DNA from 2 places in the Pseudarthrobacter sp. W1I19 genome. Region 1 is predicted to be linked to the other one. Evidence: riboswitches for the same ligand, from Rfam matches in the RefSeq annotation. Region 1 holds a riboswitch; the other holds the start of a gene.
What was found. Region 1 has a riboswitch for cyclic di-AMP ahead of QF038_RS16495 (C40 family peptidase). Riboswitches for the same ligand answer to the same signal wherever they lie in the genome.
Positions count from the first base shown of each region.

Region 1 (7,668 bases):
AAGAGAACATCGTTGCTCTTCGTGCGCGCATCGCCGAACGGCTCCGCCACTCCGGGCCCACCGTCTCCCAGACCATCGGCAGGATGGAGCGGGACGGGCTGGTGATTGTCTCTGGAGACCGGCATCTGGAACTCACTGAAACGGGCCGCAAGCGTGCAACGGAGGTTATGCGCAAGCACCGCCTCGCCGAGCGCCTGCTCGCCGATGTGATCGGCCTGGACTGGGCCTACGTCCATGACGAAGCCTGCCGCTGGGAGCATGTGATGAGCGAACGGGTGGAGCGGCGCATCTATGAGCTGCTCAACCACCCCACCGAATCACCCTACGGAAATCCGATTCCCGGCCTGGCAGCCCTGGGTGGCGCGCCGTCCCTGGGTTTTGCCGACGGCGCCATCAGCCTCCTGGATGCGATGAAGTCCTATGGTCCGGCATCAGAGGTGACCGTGAGCCGGCTTGCAGAGCCCATCCAGGTGGAACCGGAACTGCTGTCCCAGCTCGATGAAGGCGGTATCCGTCCGGGCGCCACCGTGACTCTGGAGCGGGTGGGCGATTACATTTCGGTACGGGTTCCGGGCATTGAAGGGGCGCTGGAACTGCCGCCCGAGGTGGCCGCGCACGTGTTTGTCGCCATCCGCCAGCCTGCAGCTTAGGGGCTGACTACCCCATCACAGGGCATATACCCAAAGATAACGGAATTGTTACTAAGGGCCTTAAGCCCCTATAGTTGAACCAAACGTTGATATTAAAGCGTTACCTGATCTGGAGCCGAGCTCTGCCAGCGGATCAGGAGCACGAGTCGTAACTGGCAGAGGCGGGGGAACCACAAGCGGCAGCGGGGGACTGCCTTGGGGTGAAGTCCGTCAGCAGCAAGCCTCTTCCAGTGAAGGATCCCTACCGGGATATCTCTGTGCCGAAGCTTGCTTACGGCGGACCGGGTCTTTGAACTCTCTGACCCGAATCCGACAGCTAACTTCGCAGGCTTTCCAGAGAGGAACCCTTCTTGACCATGCAGAATTCCAGGGGACGCCGCCGCGCGGCGGGCCCTGCTTCGACACCGCGTGTTGTCGAAGTCATCACCTCGGAGCGCCCCCGCGATCTCCACCGTGATGCGCGCCGCCGTCGGGGTCCCCTCCGCCAGATCACCGAGTTCGCGTCCGCCAGCGGGATCGGCCAAAAGGCCGGCGTTGCCCTTGCCGCCACCGGCCTGGTCCTCACTGTCACGGTTCCGGCCACCAGTCCCGTTATGGCCAACGATGCTTCGGGCGCCACGCCTGTTGCCGCCTCTGCCGTGGCGCCCCAGCCGCAAATCTCAGCGGAAGCGGGCGCCCAGATCGACTTCAGCCGCTCCGCCGTGGTTACCCAGGCTGATCCGGACGGCAAGCTGAAGCAGCTGCTCAGTGCCCAGTCGGCGGGCGCCATCAGCCGCGCAGCCTCGACCGGCAGCCTCGGCGCTCCGCTCGCCGTGATGACCACCGCCTCGCCCTTTGGCTACCGCGTGAGCCCCATCACCGGCGGCAACGGCGACTTCCACCGCGGACAGGACTATGTGGCGCAATGCGGCACCTCCGTCATGGCCGCCGCCACCGGAACCGTGACCTTTGTGGGCTGGCACCAGTTCGGTGGCGGGAACCGCGTTGTGATCGACCATGGCAACGGCCTGGAAACCACCTACAACCACCTGTCGTCCTTCAGCGTGAAGGAAGGGCAGACCGTATCGCGCGGGGAAGCCATCGCGCTCAGCGGCACTACGGGAGCCTCCACAGGCTGCCACCTTCACTTCGAAGTCCAGGTCAATGGCGAAGTGGTTGATCCCACTGGCTGGCTCTAGTCAAGTGACGGTGAACTATCAGATGGTCTTGACTTGCCGTGACCTGAATGTGACATTCAGTCAAAACTGCTGTACCGTCTAACTCGCGTCAACTTTTCCGAAGTTGACGCTCTTGTGCGGATTGCCTAGCTCTGCCACCGCTCAAGGTCCGTTCGCATGACATCGTCTGGCAGGGGCGGGGGAACCAATTTTGGCCTTTCCATGGAAAGACCTTGGGGTTAAGTCGCAAAGCTTCCTTGGAAGCAGCGCGGCCGGGTGACTCCCATCCGAATCCGACAGCTCACCTCGCAGGCATTGGGAGAGGCTACCTTCGTGTCTTCACGCCATAATTCTGCGCGCCACCGTGCGCAAACGGTTCGTACCAACCCCCTGGACACTGTGTCCAAGGCCGTTAGTGCCAATGCCGGGACAGTTGGTCGCCAGGCTGCAGTCATCGCAGCTGCCTCCGGCCTGATCCTGAGCATGGGCCTGCCGGCCACTGCCGCGGACAACACCGCTGGTGTTTCCGCCTCCACCGAGTCCGGGTCAGCCCAGAGCGCGCTTGCAGTTACTGCGGCCCCCACGGCCACCGTTTCCTTCGAGCGCCCGGTGGTCAAGACCACAGCCGCTCCCAAGGTGCAGACCGTACGCACCCAGTCCACCGCCTCCGCCAATGGAAACGCTGCCACCGGTACTGCTGCCTCCGCTACTGAGAAGCTGGCCGAGACTGTCTCTTCTGCTTCCACCTCGGGCATCGCTGCAATCGCCTACACCGGAATCGGCCACTCGTACGTATGGGGCGGCACCAGCCCCGTCACGGGCTGGGACTGCTCGGGCTTCACGCAGTGGGTTTATGCCCAGGCCGGCATCAGCATCCCCCGCATCAACGCGTGGACTGCCATGAAGCCGACTTCCACTCCGCAGCCCGGTGACCTCGTTATGCAGAACGGCGGCGCCCACGTTGGCATCTACGTTGGCAACGGCATGATGATCAGCGCACTGAACCCCTCCCAGGGAACGCTGCTGCACGCGGTAGCCGCCACCGGCTCCTCCGCGTTCTTCACAATGAACTAGTTCTTCGACCTCCGGGTCCAAGGGCTTTTTCTTTGCCCCCAAGCTTTTCGCTAAATCACACATCCCCGTTCGGGGCGTGCCGGCGTACCCCCAAGATGCCGGCACGTCCAAACCCCCTGTCTGCCTACAAGGCGACGGGGGAATACGAAAGAGAGAACTGATGACTACTCGTGCAACCGCACGGCATCGCGCCGAGGTCACCAAAACCAATTCGCTCGCCATCATTGCCAAGGCTGTCGGCGACAACGCAGGCGGCGTCGGCCGCCAGGCTGCAGTGATCGCTGCTGCTTCCGGACTGGTCCTGACCAGCGGCCTGGCAGCCAACGCTGCAGACGCCAACGTCCAGCGTGACTCCGCTCCGGCTTCCAACCTGGAAGTTGAATCAACGGTTGAGGCTCCGATTTCGGCTGAGTCCACCATCGCCATTTCCTTCGAGAAGCCCGCGGTGACCACCACTCCGGCTCCTGTGGTGGAAGCTCCGGAACCTGAGGTTGAGGTCCAGGAAGCAGCCGCCCCGGCGGCCCCGGCCGCCAAGCCGGCTCTTGCCGCCAAGGTGACCGCCTCGGCTCCTGCCGCGGCTCCCGCAGCCCAGGCTTCGGCAAGCGGCAAGGGTGCAGCCATCCTTTCCGCCGCCTACGCCCAGCTTGGTGTGATGCAGGACTGCACCATGCTGGTCACCAACTCCCTGGCCGCCGTCGGAATCAACTTCCACGACTGGCCCGCGGGTTACCTCTCCCTGGGGCGCACCGTGAGCGCCGCTGAAGCTCAGCCGGGCGACCTGATCTACTACGCCGATGGCGGCGCCGGCATGGCCCACATCGCTGTCTACGCCGGAAACGGCCAGGCGGTACACGGCGGCTACAACGGCAACCAGACCGTTGTTTTCAGCGCAAACGTTGGTTCCGGCCCGGTCTTCATCCGCGTCAACTGACAACCCGGTCCGTTTGATCGGACGCATCAGCATCGAACACAGCCCCTGCCTTGGAAGGCAGGGGCTGTGTTTGTTTAAGCAGGCAGGTCGCGGCAGCCGTCGCGAGCGGACACGGCCTGTCCCTTCACCGGAATTAGCCGATAGCGCACTTCTTTGTTTACTCTTGTGGTGTCGATCCATAGCCCGGACATGCCGAGGGCAGCCGGCCCTCGTGCCCCTGACGGGTGCGGCCGTGAAGAGGTACGTGCATGCGCACTCTCGTTCTGAATGCTGGATATGAACCGCTGGCGGTTATTTCTTTCCGCCGGGCGCTGGTGCTTGTGCTGACGAACAAGGCGAGCGTTGTGGCCGAAGGGGACGATCCTGTGGTGGGTCCCCAGGAGATCCTGGGCCGCCCGTCCGTGATTCTCCTGAACCGCTACATCCGCCCCAGATACAACCAATCCACGGCGGTGAGCAGACGCGGGGTGCTCCGGCGCGACGGGCACAAATGCGCCTATTGCGGAAAAGCTGCGCACACTATCGACCATGTCCATCCCAAGTCCCGCGGCGGTGCGGATTCGTGGGAGAACCTCGTGGCGGCATGCCTGCGGTGCAACAACGTTAAGGGCGATCACACCCCGGCGGAGATGGGCTGGAAGCTGCGGTTCGTGCCCGAGCCTCCGCACGGCACCATTTGGCAGATCAAGGAACTGGAGAAGCCCACTCCTGCCTGGGATCCGTTCCTGCTTCCGGAGCGCGCTGCCTGACATAGCCTGCCTGGTCTGGCCTGGGCCCGCTCCGGATTAAGCTGGTGGAGTGGAATCAGACAGACTGGCCTTCGACGCCCTGATCCTTGCGGGCGGCCGTTCCTCCCGCCTGGGTGGGGTACCCAAGCAGGGGCTCGTCTTTGAGGGCGCCACGCTGCTGCAGCATTCGCTTGCTGCCTGCTCCCCGGCGTCCCTCATTGCTGTGGTGGGTCCGGATTCCGGTCCGTTGCCTGCAGGGGTGGTCGCCTGCCGCGAGCAGCCCGAGTTCGCAGGACCGGCTGCGGCAGTCGCCGCCGGGCTGGAAGCGCTGGGCCGCGCCGGCGGCGGGCGCGAATTCACCCTGGTGCTGGCCTGCGATATGCCCAGGGCCTCGGGCGCGGTGGAAACTTTGGCGCAATGCCTTGTTTCCTTGGCTGATGCCGGGGACGGAGTGATGGCCTGTTCCGAAGACGGAACTGCCCAAATGCTGCTGGGTTTTTACCGCACGGCCGGGTTAAAAAGATCGGCGCAGGCGCTGGCTGCTCGGGACGGCTTAATCAACGGTTCCATGCGGTCCCTCCTTGCTAGTCTGGACGTGCAGCTTGTCACCGTCCCCGCCGGAACCACAGATGATGTGGATACCTGGGATGATGCCGCCGCATTAGGAGTTGACGCCGGGGCAGCCGGACGTGCGCCAGGACCGGCGCGGCAGCAGTTGAATTGGGAGGCAAAGAGTGAAAAGCCAGGATGAAACACTGGAGGAATGGTGCAGGTCCCTCCTCCAGGCCTATGAGCTTGAGGACGTCCAGGTGGACGTTAATGCCATCCTTGCCCTCGCGGGCGTTGCTGCGCACTCCGTTGTGCGGCCGGCGGCGCCCCTGACCACCTTCATAGCCGGCTACGCAGCCGGCCTTGCCTCGGGCTCCGGGCAAGGCACCGAGGCTTCGTCCATGGAGGACGCCTTGGCCGTTGCACGTTCACTGGCTGCCGATTACGACGCTGAAGCCGCCGGGGCTTCTGGCGAATGACTGAAGAACCCGGGGAAGAACGGAGTTCAGCAGACCAGCCGGAGGAGACGCGGCACCTGGCCCATACCTGGGATGAGGCGCGGCAGGCTGCCTTCGAGGCGGCAACTCCAATTCCAGCCGGACCCGTGCCATTGCACCTGGCCCTGGGCCGCACGTTGGACCGGGATATCGTGGCACTGCAGGACATGCCGCACTACGCGTCGTCGGCCATGGACGGCTGGGCGGTCAACGGGACGGGGCCGTGGATCCTCGTGGAACCGGGCACGCGCCTTGCACCCCACCAGGCAAGCCCCATTGTGACCGGCGGACTCATTCCCCCCGGCGGGAAAGCGATACTTCGCAGCGAGAGTGCACTGCTGGGCAAGGATGAGGACGGACTGCCGGTGCTGCTGACCGGCGGCAGCGCCAGGCCCGGTGAGCCGCGCAGCGGCCAGCACATCCGGAAAGCCGGGGAAGAGGCGCTGGCGGGAGACGTCCTGGTGAAGGCCGGAGTGCAGCTTAACCCCGCGCATCTGGCCCTGGCTGCCTTGGCCGGATATGACGAGCTGCCCGTCCAGGGCAAGCCCATGGTGCGGCTGCTGCTGACGGGCTCCGAAGTGATCGGCCACGGCGTCCCGGTTCCCGGCAAGGTGCGGGACACCTTCGGTCCGCAACTGCCGGCCGTCGTGAACATGCTCGGCGGGATCGCAGGCGAACAGCAGCGGATTGGCGACTCTTACGCGGAGTGGCTTGCAGCACTGGAAGATGTGGTCCCGGAGGCGCCGGGCGCACCGGACCTGCCGGCCGACGTCGTAATCACCACGGGAGGGACCGGACAGTCAGGTACGGACCACCTCCGCCAGGCGGTTGCTGAACTGGGCGGAAGGCTCATCATCGATGGCATAGCCATGCGGCCGGGGCATCCGGCCGTCCTCGCGGAGCTGCCGGACGGGCGCTTTGTGCTGGGCCTGCCGGGGAATCCCCTCGCCGCGATGATGGCGCTGTCCACCGTGGGGGCGCCACTGCTCGCCGCACTGGGCCACGGCAAACTGCCGGACATCCAGGAGGTGCCCTGTGGGAGCATCATCGAACCCGACCCGGGGCGTACCCGCCTGATGCCGTTCCGCCTGCTGTACGGAATGGCGTCGCCGGCGCAGCATACGGGCCCCGGCATGATGCGGGGACTCGCATCGGCAGACGGTGTGCTGGTGGTGCCGCCGCATGGTGTCCAGCTCGGCGAACTGGTGCCAGCCTTCGCGCTGCCCTGGGGACCGCCCATTCCGGCGCTTGCAGAGCCCGGTTCCAAGGCGAAACCCAGAAATGCTGCGCGGCCCGGACGGACCCCTGCCAAGCCGGCGGCCAGTGGCCCCGTGGACTGGAGCGCGCTGCTTGGCTGACCGTCGCCGGGCAAGCGCGCTGGCATCCGGCACCGGCAGTTGTCATGATGGACCTATGAACAGGCAGGGGTGGCCATGGGCCGCGTGACCCAGCGCCGCAAGGTGCACAAATATGTCCTCGATGGCTCTCCGAAGGCCCTCGAATTTCCGGTACGGCACCGCGAGGATGTCCTCGCGGTGGAGGAGCCGCTGGAGATCCGGCTGGGCCAGTTGTCCTTCTCGGTGACCATGCGCACCCCGGGTGACGATTTTGACCTGGTGGCCGGGTTCCTGGTGTCGGAGGGCATCATCTGGAGCGCCGAGCAGCTTGTGTCGCTGCGTTTCTGCGCGGGCGAAGACGAGAACGGGGTGCAGACCTTCAATGTGGTGGAGGTCCAACTGCGGCCGGACGTCACCATTCCCTCCATCGGGCGCCACATCTACACGTCCAGCTCCTGCGGCATTTGCGGCACTGATTCGGTGGAGTCCGTGCGGAAATCATCGCGCTACAGCCTGGATGAGGATTCCCTGAACCTCGAGGCCGGACTCCTGGCATCGCTGCCGGGGCTGCTGCGGAAATCCCAGCGGGTTTTTGAGGACACCGGGGGAGTGCACGCGGCAGGTCTGTTCAAGATCACGGACGACGGCGCTGCGGACCTTATGTGCCTCCGCGAGGACGTAGGGCGCCATAACGCCGTGGATAAGGTTGTGGGCTGGGCTTTGCGTGAAGGACTGCTCCCGCTGC
Region 1 covers NZ_JAUSZR010000001.1:3,569,841-3,577,508, reverse strand. The annotation lists gene QF038_RS16505 (metal-dependent transcriptional regulator) at 1-650, shown strand, start outside; cyclic di-AMP (ydaO/yuaA leader) riboswitch at 754-996, shown strand; gene QF038_RS16500 (M23 family metallopeptidase) at 1,007-1,828, shown strand; cyclic di-AMP (ydaO/yuaA leader) riboswitch at 1,976-2,136, shown strand; gene QF038_RS16495 (C40 family peptidase) at 2,207-2,881, shown strand; gene QF038_RS16490 (NlpC/P60 family protein) at 3,042-3,812, shown strand; gene QF038_RS16485 (HNH endonuclease) at 4,061-4,561, shown strand; gene QF038_RS16480 (molybdenum cofactor guanylyltransferase) at 4,611-5,291, shown strand; gene QF038_RS16475 (DUF6457 domain-containing protein) at 5,275-5,568, shown strand; gene QF038_RS16470 (molybdopterin molybdotransferase MoeA) at 5,565-6,944, shown strand; gene fdhD (formate dehydrogenase accessory sulfurtransferase FdhD) at 7,020-7,668, shown strand, end outside.

Region 2 (7,668 bases), 140 kb from region 1:
GTCCTGGCCTCCATCGACGAAAAGCTCAACCAGAAGTCCTATATTGTGCCCGGGCTCGGGGACGCAGGCGACCGCCTGTACGGCATCGCAGGCTAGCCCACAACCCTTTTCCATTCCCCCTCGCGCCGCTAGCCTGTGCGGATGGACTGGAAACTGGAACTTGTGTTTGTCCCTGTATCGGACGTGGACCGTGCCAAGGATTTCTACGTCAACAAGGTGGGATTCAACCCGGACTTTGATGAGCGTCCCTCGGACGCCATCCGCTTTGTCCAACTGACCCCCCGCGGCTCGGCCTGCTCGATCTGCATCGGGGAAGGGCTCACGGACGCGCCTCCCGGCTCCGGGTCGAACCTCCAACTGGTGGTCAACGACATCCACGCAGCCCACAAGCACCTGAAGGACAACGGGGTGGACGTCAGCGACGTGGACGTGCAGGAATGGGGCCACTTCGTGTACTTTGCCGATCCCGATGGCAACAGGTGGGCGGTCCAGTACATCCCGGGCCGCGAAAGCTGACATCTACCGGCAGAATGGGACCATGACTTCCTCCACCCCTGCCGGAGCCCGGAACCTGACGTGCCGGGCCGTCCTCTTTGACATGGACGGCACCCTGGTCGATTCCACCGCCGTGGTGGAGCAGGTGTGGGGTGAATTCGCCGCACGCTACGGGCTGGACCTCGAGGAGATTCTGCGCACCTCGCACGGCGTCCAGGCACGCGATACTGTCACCCGGTTTGCTCCCGCGGGTGCAGACGTGCCGGCACTGACGGCCGAACTCGGGGCGATGGAACGCGTCCGGACCGACGGGATTGTGGCCCTGCCCGGTGCCGCCCGGTTGCTGGCAGCCCTGCCGGCGGACGCCGTCGCCCTGGTCACGTCCGCTGACCTCGTCCTGGCCGACATCCGAATGGAAGCAGCCGGCCTGCCCATGCCGGCCGTCGCAGTCACGGCTGAACTGGTGACCCGCGGCAAACCGGATCCCGAGGGATACCTGAAGGCCGCAGCCAACCTTGGCGTGGACCCGGCTGAAGCCGTGGTGTTCGAAGACGCTCCAGCGGGAATCGCCGCAGGCGTGGCCGCCGGAATCCGCACGGTGGCCGTGGGACCCAACACCGGCCCACTGCCCGCAGGCGTCCTGCACATAGCGGATTACAGCGGAGTCGCCGTCGAAGCCGGCCAGGACGGTGAAGGCCGGACCGTCATTTCTTTCCGGCTTTAAGGTCGGTTACCACCTTGGCGATACGCCGCGACCGCGTTTCGGGCGTCTTGGCCTCGGCCAGCGGCTCCACGTACCGTCGCTGGGCGCTGTAGCTCAGCGTGGCGTAGAACTGCCGGGCGGCCGGTTCCGCCGCCATCGCAGCGGCAAGGTCCTCGGGGACTTCCACGATGCGAGGTTGCGTGTCCAGCTCCAGGTCCACTTCAACTGTGTCCCCAGCCGAAACGCCAACGAATTCGCGATTGGCTGCGCTGAGCGAAATGAGGTTCTGGCCACCCATCACCGCGATGCTGCTGCGGTAGCTCCTGCCGTTGATGGTCACCACTACAGGCGGTCGTTTGCCCGCGTCCAAGGCCGCGAGGACCTCATCGGGAACTTCGATGCCGGTCTTGTTTCCGGTGCCTTGGATGGTGGTGGTGAACTTCATGGGTCACAGTATGCCGGGCCTTCTGCCACTCCAACAGATGCGGCGCGCCATGGGTCACGGTTCGCCGGGTGCTCAGGCCAGTTGTGGGCTCAGTACCAGTTGTTGGAGAGGTGGAAGTTCAGCGCGCCACACGGGGACTGGTAGCGCTCCTGGATGTAGTTCAGGCCCCAGTTGATCTGCGTGCGGTAGTTGGTCAGGTAGTCCGGACCGGCGCTGGCCATCTTTTCAGCGGGCAGGGACTGGACGATGCCGTACGCGCCGCTGCTGGCGTTGGTGGCCGTGGTGGTCCAGTCGGACTCCTTGTCCCACAGGGTTACCAAGCACTGCATCTGGTCCTGTGCCCAGCCGTAGCTGGCAAGCTGACCGGCGGCATAAGCCTGGGCGCCGGCGGGATCGTTGACCGCGACGGCGGGGGCAGGCTCAGGTGCGGGGGCAGGCTCAGGAGCCGCGGCAGGCGCGGGGGCAGGCTCGGGAGCCGGTGCCGGTTCGGCTGCGGGCACTGGTGCGGGCTCTGCGGCCGGTGCCGGTGCCGGCTCTGCCGCCTGCGGGGCCACCGCGATCTCCTCAGCAGCGGCGGCCGGTGCCGGGTTGGCCCGGATTTCGCTCTTCTCGATGCTGAGGTTGGACTGGGCCTCGGCGGCCTGCGTTTCGGTGGCGGGAACCCTGATGCTTAACTCGGTCGCCTGTCCGGCCGCTCCGACACCTACCAGGAGGGCCGCGGATGCGGCGAAGACGGCGGCGCGCTTGCCGATGAAGGGAAACTTGCCGGCTGTGCGTCCGGCGTGGGGTGCAGACCCGGATTTCGGGCGCGGTTTAACCAGGAATTTAGACATGATGAATCGCCTCTCACACCTGCGGAGTTAGCTGTCGGGTTCGGATGAGGGCATCCGGCCGCACGGAAAGTACACGTGCGTGCTTAACCCCAAGGGCAGTTATTGCCCGGGACGATGGGTCCCCCGCCTCTGCCGTTGCTCAAGCGGAATCCGGGAAGCGGCAGAGCTTGGCGTCATCCGGATATGGGCTCCCGATCAGGAACCTCACCCAATCGACGGTACAGGAGTCAGGCACTTAAGTCACATTTTGGTAACAGCGATCGCGACGACGGCGCGTCGCTTTGCTACGAAAGCTGATGAAGGGGGAGCTGCAGGGCGAACTGGGTACGTCCTGGCTGTGACGTCACCGTTACTTTGCCGCCATGGGCCTCGACGATGGATTCCACGATGGACAATCCCAGTCCGCTGGTGCCTTCAGCAGCGGAGGCGCCGGCCAGGCCGGACGCGCCCTTCCGGGCCGCGTCTGCGCGGGCGAAGCGCGAGAAGACATGGTCCACGAACTCCACAGGGATCCCGCCGCCGTCGTCCGTTACCGTTACTACCGCCGCGCCGTCAGGCGACGTGCCCACCCCGGTGACCACGGTGGTTCCCGGGGGAGTGTGCTTGCGTGCGTTGGAGAGCAGGTTCATCAGGACCTGTCGCAGCTGCGAGGCGTCGCCGTTGACCACCACGGGTTCCTCGGCGACTTCCAGCCGCCAGTTGTGGTCGGGTGCCATCACTTTTTCGTCGCTGACGCCGTCAATCACCAGGTGCGTCAGATCCACCTCGCTGAGCTTGAGCGGCTGGCCCTCATCGAGCCGGGCCAGCAGCAGCAGGTCTTCCACCAGGGCGGTCATCCGCTCAGACTGGCTCTGCACGCGTGCCAGCGACTTTTCGCCGTCGGGGGTGAACTTCTCCGTCATCCGCATCAGCTCTGTGTAGCCGCGGATGGCCGTGAGGGGAGTGCGCAGCTCGTGCGAGGCATCGGCCACAAACTGCCGCACCTTGGTTTCGCTCTTCTGCCGTGCCTGCAGCGCATTGGCCACGTTGTCCAGCAGGAGGTTAAGCGCGTGGCCCACGCTGCCCACTTCCGTTCCCGGATTGGAGTTCGACGGCGGCACGCGCACCGCGAGTGCCACCTCGCCGGCGTCCAGCGGCAGCTGCGAAACGCGCGTGGCCACCTCTGACAGCTGCTCGAGGGGCTTCATGGAACGGCGGATCAGCACCGTTCCCGCCAACCCGATGAGCAGCAGGCCGGCCAGGGATACGAACACAAAGGTCCAGACGAGGGAAGCGAGCGTACTTTCCTTGGCGGCGAGGGGGAGTCCGGTCACCAACACGTCGCCGTAGTTCGTTTTCACGGCTGTCAACCGGTAGTCGCCGTTGGAGAGGGTGCGGTCCACTGGCTGTGCATCTGTGGCCAAAGCCACCAGGGCCTGCTTGTCCTCGGCGGACAGCGGCGAGCGGGAGGTGTCAGAGGCCAGGAACCCGGCGCTGTTGACTTGTCCGTTGAGGATGCGGGCGTTCAGGGTGCCCACGCTCTGGCCGCGGGCGTCCAGTGGATCCCGGCCGTTGAAGCCGCCCATGGGAGGACGGCCCGGATTGTTGGACCGCTCCGCCGCTTGGCTGAGCTGGTCATCGAGCTGGCGGGTGAGGAACGCGTCCATGGATGCGTAGCTGACCACACCCACTGCGCCGCAGATGGCGATCAGCAGTGTCATGGCAAGGAGGATGAGGCGGGTGCGCAGGTGCCAGGTGTTCGGCTTCAGCCAGCTCCGGCGCTGGGACGCAGCCTGTTGCGAGGCCACGGCGCGCCTACTCCGCTGGCTTGATGACGTAGCCGGCACCGCGCACAGTGTGAATCATAGGAGGATGCGCTGCATCCACCTTCTTGCGGAGGTAGGAGATGTAGAGCTCCACGATGTTGGCCTGGCCGCCAAAGTCGTAGTCCCAGACCCGGTCCAGGATCTGCGCCTTGCTGATGACCCGCTTGGGGTTTTCCATCAGGTAACGGAGCAATTCGAATTGGGTGGCCGTGAGCTGGAGTTCCCCGCCGGCCCGGGTCACCTCCCGGGTGTCGACGTTCAGGACGAGGTCGCCCACCACCAGCTCAGCCGTATCCATTGCGGCCACCCCGGAACGCTGGACCAGGCGGTGCAGCCGCAGGAGGACTTCCTCCATGCTGAACGGCTTGGTGACGTAATCGTCGCCGCCGGCGGCCAGGCCCACGATCCGGTCCTGCACTGCGTCCTTGGCCGTCAGGAACAGCGCCGGGACCTCGGGTGCGAAGGCACGGATCCTTCCCAGCAGCTCAACGCCGTCGAACCCTGGCAGCATAACGTCCAGGACAAGGACATCCGGGCGGAAGTCACGGGCCAGCTTCACGGCTTCCGGCCCCTCCGCTGCCACAGCAACGGACCAGCCGGCCATGCGCAGGCCCATGCTCATGAGTTCTGAGAGGCTGGGCTCGTCGTCCACCACCAGCGCGCGGATGGGGGATCCGTCGGGGTGGGAGAGCTGGGGGAGATGGTTTGTCATGGAGTGCGGTGAGGCCATGGAACAAGTCTCCGATCACTCGTTTAGCCCGGGCTTTGGGATTCCTGTGTCCCGGCTGTGAATCGTAGCCTTGCCAGCTGTATGTGGAAGGTGCTGATGCGGCAGGATGCCGAATGGGGGCTGGGAGACACTTCTTTGAGGCATTGGCGGGTCATCCCTGCGAAGATGGGACTGTTTTCTTCGCGGGGACGGCGCGCCGCTGGACAAGAACGGCCTCCGCGATGGTCGATTTTGGGATATCACGCGCACTTGAACAAAAGGGTGCGAACCGGACCTCAGCCCGAATTAAGTTCCTCAAATGGGCAGTTGGGGGACCAGGAGATGGATAATGAATGACGTTCTGCCAGCACTTCAGAATGGTGATCTACACCACAAAGGCGGATTTTGTCTCATAATGCGGACTGATCGGTCCATTGTTACTTGCAAGTTAGCATTGTTACGCTGCACACTCTCATTGTGAACAAGAACTCAACAGCACCTGCAGCCGCAGACTATTGGCCCAGCACATCCGCTGCTGCCGACATGCGCTGTTGTCGAATGTACGCCTGACCTTCCCCACCCCTCGAAGTTCTCCAGGCATTCGCCCCCCAGCCCAGCGTCGGGCGTCCCTCCCCAGTTTTCAGTGCGGGGAACCCAGCATTCGAGCCGTGATGACGGCCATTCACATTGAGGTAAGCATCCATGTCAGTTGCATCCGGATACGTCCACATTTCTGTCCGTAACGCCGCCAAGGCCGGCCAGCCTTCCGGCCTCCGCCCCGGCTTCGCACCGCGCCCATCGCTCGCACCCTCAGCTCCCGGAAGCAGCTTTCCCGCCTCTGGCTACGCACCCCAGGGCTACAACCCCAACTCTTACGGCCAGCTCCGCGCAGTAACCCCGGCCGAGTCCGCGCCGGTGACTGCTCCCACGCCCGTCGTGGCCGGACCCAACACGGTCCGTCCGGTCGCCAATGAGAATGTAGCCCGCGGCTTCGTCCTCTACATGGGCATCGACGAGGAAACCGCGGCCGCCGCAGGTACCTCCATCGCCAAGCTCGCCCAGGAGATCCGCGCCTACGCCCAGTCCCTGGTGTCCGGCGCCGAGAGCTACGCCGCCGTTGCAGTGGCCCCCGCCGGAACGCCCGGCTCAGCGCTCGACGTCGTCCGCTCCACCTTCGGTGACCCCACCGTCAACACCCGGCAGCGCACCGAAACCCCCCGTCCGCAGCAGCCCCAGGAGCCGCGCCCCTCCGGCGTCCTGATCGACCTTGCCCGCCGCGAAGTACACCTCGACGGCGAATCCCTGAACCTGACCTTCAAAGAGTTCGAACTCCTGAACTACCTCGTGGAGAACGGCACCCGTACCGTGGGCCGCGACGAGCTGCTCGAAGGCCTATGGCGCAATGCCGAAGAAGTCCCCAACGAGCGCACCATCGACGTCCACATCCGCCGCCTCCGCTCCAAGCTGGGCCGCCTCGCCAACACCGTGCGCACCGTCCGCGGCCAGGGCTACCGGTTCTATGAGCACCCCGAGGTTGTTGTCTGGGCCGCTCCGGAATACTCGATCTAACTCTTACTCTGAAGGGCCTGTCCCGCTTGGGTGGGCGCTTCCGCTTTCGCGGCACGATCCCTCAGCGCCTGCGCTCGTACCGCCCCGGCGCCTCCCTCGCCTCGCAAGCTCGGCCAGGGAACCCTGGCGGCGTGGGCCCAGCGACAACGGCGCTTTCGGGATGTGCCGCTGCGCTACAGCGCCCTTCGCGGAAAGCCGCCTTTGCGCGTACGGGTTCTCCGAGTATTTGGCCTCCGCGGCTGGTTGAAGTCTCCTGCGTGTCACCACGAGCATGCTTTTGACGCCTTGGTCTTGGCTGAGGCCTGATTTTCCGGGGAACTTTTACTCGGGGGCTCGTAAAAGCGTGCTTGGCGTGACGTAGTTTGGCTGCCCTCGGCGGATTTGGCGGGCTATAGGCTTGGGCCATGAGTGAGCACCATCTTCGACGCCTTGTGATTATGCGCCATGCAAAGGCGGACTGGCCGGGCGGGGTTGCTGACCACGAGCGTCCCCTGGAAGAACGAGGCCATCGTGAGGCGCCGCTGGCCGGGCGCTGGCTGCTCAAGCACAACATCGTTCCCGACTTCATCCTGTGCTCCAGCGCCCTCCGCACCCGGCAAACCTGCACCTGGGTATGCTCCGAGCTGGGGGACAAGGCGCCCACGCCCAAACTTGAGGACGGCCTGTACGCGGCCTCTGCGCTCAGAATGCTCACCGTGGTTAATCACGTACCGGATACGGTCACCACATTGATGCTGATCGCACATTTGCCTGGCGTGCAGGACCTTGCCATGCACCTGGCCTCACGCGACTCCGATCACGACGCCTACATGGACGCCGCCACAAGGTTCCCCACCAGTGCGGTTACCGTGCTCGAAACCGAGAAAACTTGGGCGGAGCTGGACGGCCAGGACGCGCGGATCACAAAGTTCAAAGTGCCGCGGGCGCACTGAGACCGGTTACTTCTTCGGGACAGGACGCCGCGGCGGCTGCCGCACTGAACCCTGACCACCAGCACCCTGACCACCAGCACCCTGCCCCGTGGAACTCTGCCTGGCGGCACTTTGTCTCTGGGGCACCTGCCGGGCGGACGACGTCGGCTGCCGCACTGGGGTGCGTCCCGCGGAGGA
Region 2 covers NZ_JAUSZR010000001.1:3,713,490-3,721,157, reverse strand. The annotation lists gene upp (uracil phosphoribosyltransferase) at 1-96, shown strand, start outside; gene QF038_RS17110 (glyoxalase superfamily protein) at 142-516, shown strand; gene QF038_RS17105 (HAD-IA family hydrolase) at 539-1,219, shown strand; gene QF038_RS17100 (YdeI/OmpD-associated family protein) at 1,200-1,643, opposite strand; gene QF038_RS17095 (hypothetical protein) at 1,733-2,476, opposite strand; cyclic di-AMP (ydaO/yuaA leader) riboswitch at 2,482-2,642, opposite strand; gene QF038_RS17090 (HAMP domain-containing sensor histidine kinase) at 2,761-4,263, opposite strand; gene QF038_RS17085 (response regulator transcription factor) at 4,271-5,011, opposite strand; gene QF038_RS17080 (winged helix-turn-helix domain-containing protein) at 5,693-6,559, shown strand; gene QF038_RS17075 (histidine phosphatase family protein) at 6,964-7,491, shown strand; gene QF038_RS17070 (hypothetical protein) at 7,498-7,668, opposite strand, start outside.
Region 2: another riboswitch for cyclic di-AMP. It lies ahead of QF038_RS17095 (hypothetical protein); the one in region 1 lies ahead of QF038_RS16495 (C40 family peptidase).